Linked DNA regions of Aquitalea magnusonii. The protein of the gene in region 1 interacts with the protein of each later gene in a pairwise test. Links are inferred from orthologs where the notes say so. Each region holds a gene or a part of one and is shown on either strand. Other genes may lie near its edges.

Region 1 (3,217 bases):
GTGCATGATTGCCAAATGGCTGCCCGAGTTCAGTCGCGAAAACCGCAGTTATCTGACTGTCGCCATCGGTTGTACCGGTGGCCAGCACCGCTCCGTCTTCATCGCCGAACAACTATCGCGGGCCTTTCCGGCCGAGCAGGTACTGATTCGCCATCGCCAGTTGTTCCGCGAGTCCTGACCCGCCAACGGCAAAGCGCGCAACTTTTCTGTGCTGCCCCCAGCGCGGGTAGCAGATGGAAATACTGATGCAAACGCCACAAACCGTTACCGTTGCCCTTACCGGCGCTTCCGGCCTGCCCTATGGTCTGCGCCTGATCGACACCCTTATCAGCGCCGGGGTGCGCGTCTGGGTGCTCTATTCACAAGCCGCCCAGGTGGTGGCCAAGCAGGAGATGGGCCTGCACCTGCCTTCGCGACCAAGTGAAGTACAACAATGGCTGCAGCAACGGACCGGTGCCAGCGCACAGCAATTGGCCGTCTTTGGTCGGGAAGAGTGGTTTGCCCCGGTGGCCTCAGGGTCAAATCCGGCAGATGCCATGGTGGTATGTCCCTGCTCCATGGGAACACTGGCAGCCATTGCACATGGCATGAGCGATAACCTGATTGAGCGGGCCGCGGACGTCAGCATCAAGGAAGGTCGCAAACTCATCCTGGTGCCACGCGAAACCCCGCTGTCGGTCATCCACCTGGAAAACATGCTCAGCCTGGCACGTCTCGGAGCTGTCATTCTGCCACCATCCCCCGGGTTTTATACCCATCCGGCCAGTGTCGACGACATGGTGGATTTCGTGGTGGCACGCATTCTGGACCAGTTGCGTGTCCCGCATACGCTGACACCACGCTGGGGAGAACCCGCCAAGGAGTAAAACATGCGGCAAGATGCACTATGGAGCCTGCCCGCCCTGCGCCGGCTGGAACTAGAGGCCGAATTACAGGGCCTGGATCTGATGCAGCGCGCCGCACGCGCCACTGCCAACTGGACCCGTCATCATCTGGCAGCGGGCAGCCGCATCCTGGTGGCCGCCGGCCCCGGCAATAACGGTGGTGATGCGCTGTATGCCGCCCTGCTGCTGATGCAAGACGGCTACAGCGTGGATATCCTGCTGCCACAGATGCCGGCCAGTCCGCCCGCCCAGCAAGCCTATCAGGCCCTGCGCCGTGCAGGCGGCATTCCGCTGCAGCACCTGGCGGATGATTATCCGCCCCCGGTCCTGCTGATCGATGGCCTGTTCGGCATCGGACTGAGCCGGGCGCTGGACGACAAATGGCTCAGCATCATTCACCAGCTTGATCAGCTTGCTTGCCAGAAACTGGCACTCGATTGCCCCAGCGGCCTGAATGCCTACACCGGCCAGGCACAAGCAGCCTGCATCCATGCCACACATACCCTGACTTTTCTGTGCCTGAAGCCCGGCCTGTTTTATGCCGCCGGCGCTGATCATGCCGGTCAGGTGGAACTGGCGGATCTGGACTGCCCCCCCAAGCTGCAGCCGGCAGCCGAAGGCTATCTTAACCGCCAGGATGGACGGACACTGCAGCGCCGCCGTGACAGCCATAAGGGCAGCCATGGCACGGTAGCCATCATTGGCGGCTGCGAAGGGATGCTGGGAGCCGCCCTGCTTGCCGGGCGGGCCGCACTGGCAGGCGGCGCCGGCAAAGTCCATGTGCTGACCCTGGATGGCCGCCTGCCAGTCGATGTCAGCTACCCGGAACTGATGCTGCATGATGCACGGCAAGCACGCAGTCAGCCGGACTGTGATGTACTGGCCACCGGGCCGGGATTGGGACAGAGCAAGCAGGCAAGGCAATGGTTGGAGCACGCCCTGGCATCCGCTTGCTCACTGGTACTGGATGCTGACGCCCTCAATATGCTCGCCAGCGATAGTCAACTGCAGGACATGCTGGCCATGCGCCAGCACGAAACCATCCTGACACCTCATCCGGCAGAAGCCGCACGCCTGCTGGGCTGCACCACCACCATGGTTCAGGCAGACCGCCTTGCCGCAGTACGCCAGTTAGCAGAACGGTTCGGCTGTGTCGTGGTACTCAAGGGTGCGGGGACGCTGATTGCCAGCGCCAAACAGCCATACCGGCTGAATACCAGCGGCGGTCCCGCTCTGGCCGTTGCCGGTCAGGGCGATGTCCTCAGCGGCCTGATTGCAGCCTTGCTGGCGCAAGGCATGCCGGCCATGGAGGCTAGCTGCCTGGCGGTACGGGTACACGGCATGGCTGGCGACGAATACCAGCAGGAAGCCGGCGGGCCGATCGGCTTGACCGCATCAGCCACCGCGCAGCGTTGCAGTCATATCCTCAACCGCTTGCTCAAGGAATGAACGCAACGGGCAAGAAACAACCATGCTCAGCCCGGCTCCCGGATCGACCATGCCCCACAGCAGCACCTTCTGCCCTTTTAGGCAAGGAAATACTTCTCCGGCGCACATGCTGGCTAGGTAAAATAGCCGCCTCTTCCGGAGGAAACATCTCTTGCAGCAGCAGAAGAAAGCCTATGCCTATGGCCTCTGTGCCGTCCTTGCCTGGTCCACCGTTGCCACGGCCTTCAAAATCAGCCTGGCGCATCTGACGCCAGCACAGCTGGTGCTCTATGCCAGCCTTGCCTCAAGCGCCAGCCTGCTCGGCATCCTGCTCTACCAGGGACGCATAGCCAGTCTGTTGCCAGCCCTGCGCCAGCACTGGCAACGCTCCTTGCTGCTGGGCGCGGTCAATCCGCTGCTGTATTACCTGATCCTGTTCAAGGCCTACGCACTGCTTCCGGCACAGGAAGCGCAAGCCATCAACTACACCTGGGCCCTGACCATGACCTTATTGTCGGTGCCCTTGCTCAAGCACAAGTTGCGTCTGAACGATAGCGCAGCGGCCGTCGTCTGCTATCTGGGCGTACTGATCATCGGCACCCATGGCCAGTTGCTCAGCCTGCACTTTTCCAGTGTTGCCGGTGTCGGTTACGCCCTGGCCTCCACCCTGCTGTGGGCTGCCTACTGGATTTTCAATGCGCGGGACCAGCGTGAACCGGTACTGGGACTGACGCTGAATTTCTTGCTGTCACTACCGCTCAGTCTCCTGTTCTGCGCCGCCACCGGAGAACTGCATGCGGTGGCATGGCAGGGACTGGCCGGAGCCGCCTACGTCGGAGCCCTGGAAATGGGCTTCACCTTTGTCCTGTGGCTCAGCGCAATGAAACTCACCAACAGCACCGCAC
Region 2 (3,280 bases), 3.1 Mb from region 1 along the record:
GAACTGGCGGCGCTGGCCGAGGACATCCTCACCGTGCTGGGCCGTGGCCTGCGGCTGGAGGAACACGAAGTGTTTGTCACCGGCAGCATCGGCATCAGCGTGTTCCCCAATGACGGCACTGATGCACGCAGCCTGCTGAAAAACGCCGATGTCGCCATGTACCGCGCCAAGGACGCCGGCAAGAACACCTACCAGTTCTTTGACGCCGAGATGAACACCCAGACCTTCGAGCGCCTGCTGCTGGAAAACGGCATGCGCCAGGCGCTGGAGCGGGGCGAGTTTGAACTGCACTACCAGCCGCAACTCAATGCCGCCAGCCGCGACATGTCCGGGGTGGAAGTGCTGATTCGCTGGCGTCACCCGCAACTGGGGCTGATTCCGCCGCTGCGCTTTATTCCGCTGGCCGAAGAAACCGGCCTGATCAAGCCGATTGGCGACTGGGTGCTGCAGGAAGCCTGCCGCCAGATCAAGGCCTGGGACGATGCCGGGCTGCATGTGCCACGGGTTGCCGTCAACCTGTCGGCGCGCCAGTTCGAGCAGACCACGCTGGTGGAAAACGTGGCGCGCGCCTTGCAAACCACCGGGCTGGACGCCAGCCGGCTGGAGCTGGAAATCACCGAAAGCATGATCATGCAAAACCCGGTGGAAACCGTACATCAGCTAGGCGAACTCAAGGCGCTGGGGGTGTGGCTGTCGATTGACGACTTTGGCACCGGCTATTCCTCGTTGTCCCACCTCAAGCGTTTTCCGCTGGATACGCTGAAAATCGACCGCTCCTTTGTCGATGGTCTGCCAGATGACGAAGACAGCGTGGCGATTGCCGAGGCCATCCTGGCCATGGCCAGGAAGCTCAAGTTCAGCGTGGTGGCCGAAGGGGTGGAAAATGCCGCCCAAGCAGACTTCCTGGAGCTGAAAGGCTGTAGCCTGCTGCAGGGCTATCACTTTGGCAAACCGGTGCCGGCGACGGAGTTTCCGCAGTTGGCCGAGCAACTGGCCCGCTCGGCGCGGCTGGCGGTGCTGGCCGACGGGCAGGGCGGGCTGTAAACGGCCAGCGCTTGCGGTTTGGCAGCAAGACCATGGCTTTGCCGTTACAATAGCGCCCATTCCCGTTTACAAGGCTTCAAGCGCATGAGCAACAAGCGACTCATTCACGGCTTTCATGCCATCAACGCCCGCTTGTGGCAGAACCCGAAAAGCCTGATCGAAATCTGGCTGGCCGGCGGCCGCCATGATGAGCGTGCCAAGGCCGTGCTGGACAAGGCCGCTGAAGAAAGCATCAAGCTGCACATTGTCGACAAGGCCAGGCTGGACAGCATGAGCGGCAATGCCCGCCATCAGGGCGTGGTGGCGATGATTGACGCCAGCCGCAACCATGTCGATCTGGACGACGTGCTGGAAAACCTCAGCGAGCCACCGCTGCTGCTGATTCTGGACGGCGTGACCGACCCGCATAACCTGGGTGCCTGCCTGCGCGTGGCCGACGCCATGGGCGCGCATGCGGTGATTGCCCCCAAGGACCGCTCGGCCGGGCTGAACGCCACCGTATCCAAAGTGGCCTGCGGTGCCGCAGAAGTCATCCCCTACATCACCGTCACCAATCTGGCACGCACCCTGCGTGACCTGAAAGACGCCGGGGTGTGGATTGCCGGCACCACCATGGAAGCCGATACCGACCTGTTCCATGTGGATGCCGCTGGCCCGCTGGCCTGGGTGATGGGCTCGGAAGGTGAGGGCATGCGCCGCCTGACGCGCGAACACTGCGATGTGCTGGTGTCCATTCCGATGTGTGGCACGGTGGAAAGCCTCAATGTGTCGGTGTCCTCCGGCATGGTGTTGGCCGAAAGCCGCCGCCAGCGTGTGCTGGCCGCCGAAAAGGCCCGCTGAACCCACGACACCCCACCTCGAAACCCCATGCCATGGCATGGGGTTTCTGTTTATTGGCCCCCTCGCGCTTGCTGCAATGAAAGTGTGAGGGGGAGAGATGGCAAGGCTGCGGAATCAGGTAGTGAGTTGGAGGGCCGTGCTTTGCCGCGTCCGGTGCAATCGCACCAAATGGCTTTGTCAGCCGCCTGCCCATGCCACGGCATGTCGTTTTTTTGATGCAGGACAGTTTTTTGTCATCGCGTGGATCACTTGCGGAACCTGACTGGCTATACTCTGCTCTACTGGTTTTATACCCTTGGGGGGTATTTAAGGTGGGTGATGCGTTCGCCGGATCATGCCTGCCACGCTGAAGCCCCCACCGACGGAGTCAAGACATGGACAGAAGACATTTCCTGCAATGGAGCAGTGCGCTGGCGCTGATGCCGGTGCTGGCACGCAAGAGCCTGGCAGATGGCATGGCCGACATGCCGGGCATGGATCATGCCGCAATGGGACATGGCACCGCCAGCAATGTGGCCCTGCCGGCTGCCGACAGCCTCGGCCTGCCGCGCGGCTTGCCCCTGCCTGCGCTGTCCATGCTGGCCAATCAGGGGGGTAGCGGCCAGTTTGTCGGCCAGTTGCAGGCCGCGCCGGTCAGCCTGCCGCTGTTGCCGGGCAAGCCTGCCACCACCTTCTGGGCGTATAACGGCCAGATTCCCGGCCCGGCCATCGTGGCCTGGGAAGGGGACGAAGTGAACATTGCTTTTGCCAATAAGCTGCAGCAGCCCAGCACCATTCACTGGCATGGCATGCCGGTGCCAGCCGAGCAGGATGGTAATCCGCACAACCCGGTACTGCCGGGGCAGCAGCAGGCCTACCGCTTCCGTTTGCCGCCGGGCAGCGCAGCCAGCTACTGGTATCACCCGCATCCACATGGCCATACCGCGCAGCAGGCTTATATGGGGCTGGCCGGGGTATTCGTGGTGAAAAGCCGCCACGACCCGCTGGCCCATCTGCCGGAGCAGTGGCTGGTGCTGTCCGACCTGAAGCTGGATGCCCATGGCCAGATTGCGGATAGCAGCGCTGCCGACCGGCATGATGGCCGCGAAGGCCAGTTCGTGCTGGTGAATGGCGGCTGGCAGCCGGTCATTGCGCTGGCGGAGGGCGAACGGCAGCGCTGGCGCATCTGGAATGCCAGCAGCGCGCGCATCATGAAACTGGCCTTGCCCGCGCACGAGGTACAACTGGTGGGCACCGATGGCGGGCTGATTGGCGCGCCGCGTCACATTGATACCTTGTTGCTGTCGCCCGGCGAGCGGGCGGAAATTGTCGTGACCGGACGCTTTGCTACAGGCCAGCCCTCCGCCCTGCAGGCACTGCCCTACAACCGTGGCAAGGCGATGAGCCCGGAACAGGC

The links.
Region 2: the proteins of DLM_RS01230 (region 1) and rlmB interact in binary tests that used the Escherichia coli proteins (3 or more experiments, as listed by UniProt). The link is inferred for Aquitalea magnusonii from one-to-one orthologs.

Annotation. Positions count from the first base shown.
Region 1 is NZ_AP018823.1:241,635-244,851, reverse strand. Bases 204-3,101 are described here. They hold DLM_RS01230 (NAD(P)H-hydrate dehydratase), read left to right. Parts: upstream 204-869; coding sequence 870-2,333; downstream 2,334-3,101. Other genes in these bases: DLM_RS01225 (DMT family transporter), read left to right, coding at 2,485-3,101; DLM_RS01235 (flavin prenyltransferase UbiX), read left to right, coding at 246-866. Outside these bases: RNase adapter RapZ, read left to right, coding at 1-178; more of DLM_RS01225, read left to right, coding at 3,102-3,217. UniProt on the Escherichia coli protein: Bifunctional enzyme that catalyzes the epimerization of the S- and R-forms of NAD(P)HX and the dehydration of the S-form of NAD(P)HX at the expense of ADP, which is converted to AMP.
Region 2 is NZ_AP018823.1:3,301,627-3,304,906, reverse strand. Bases 46-3,006 are described here. They hold rlmB (23S rRNA (guanosine(2251)-2'-O)-methyltransferase RlmB), read left to right. Parts: upstream 46-1,128; coding sequence 1,129-1,884; downstream 1,885-3,006. Other genes in these bases: DLM_RS15735 (multicopper oxidase family protein), read left to right, coding at 2,259-3,006; DLM_RS15745 (EAL and GGDEF domain-containing protein), read left to right, coding at 46-1,044. Also shown: more of DLM_RS15745, read left to right, coding at 1-45; more of DLM_RS15735, read left to right, coding at 3,007-3,280. UniProt on the Escherichia coli protein: Specifically methylates the ribose of guanosine 2251 in 23S rRNA.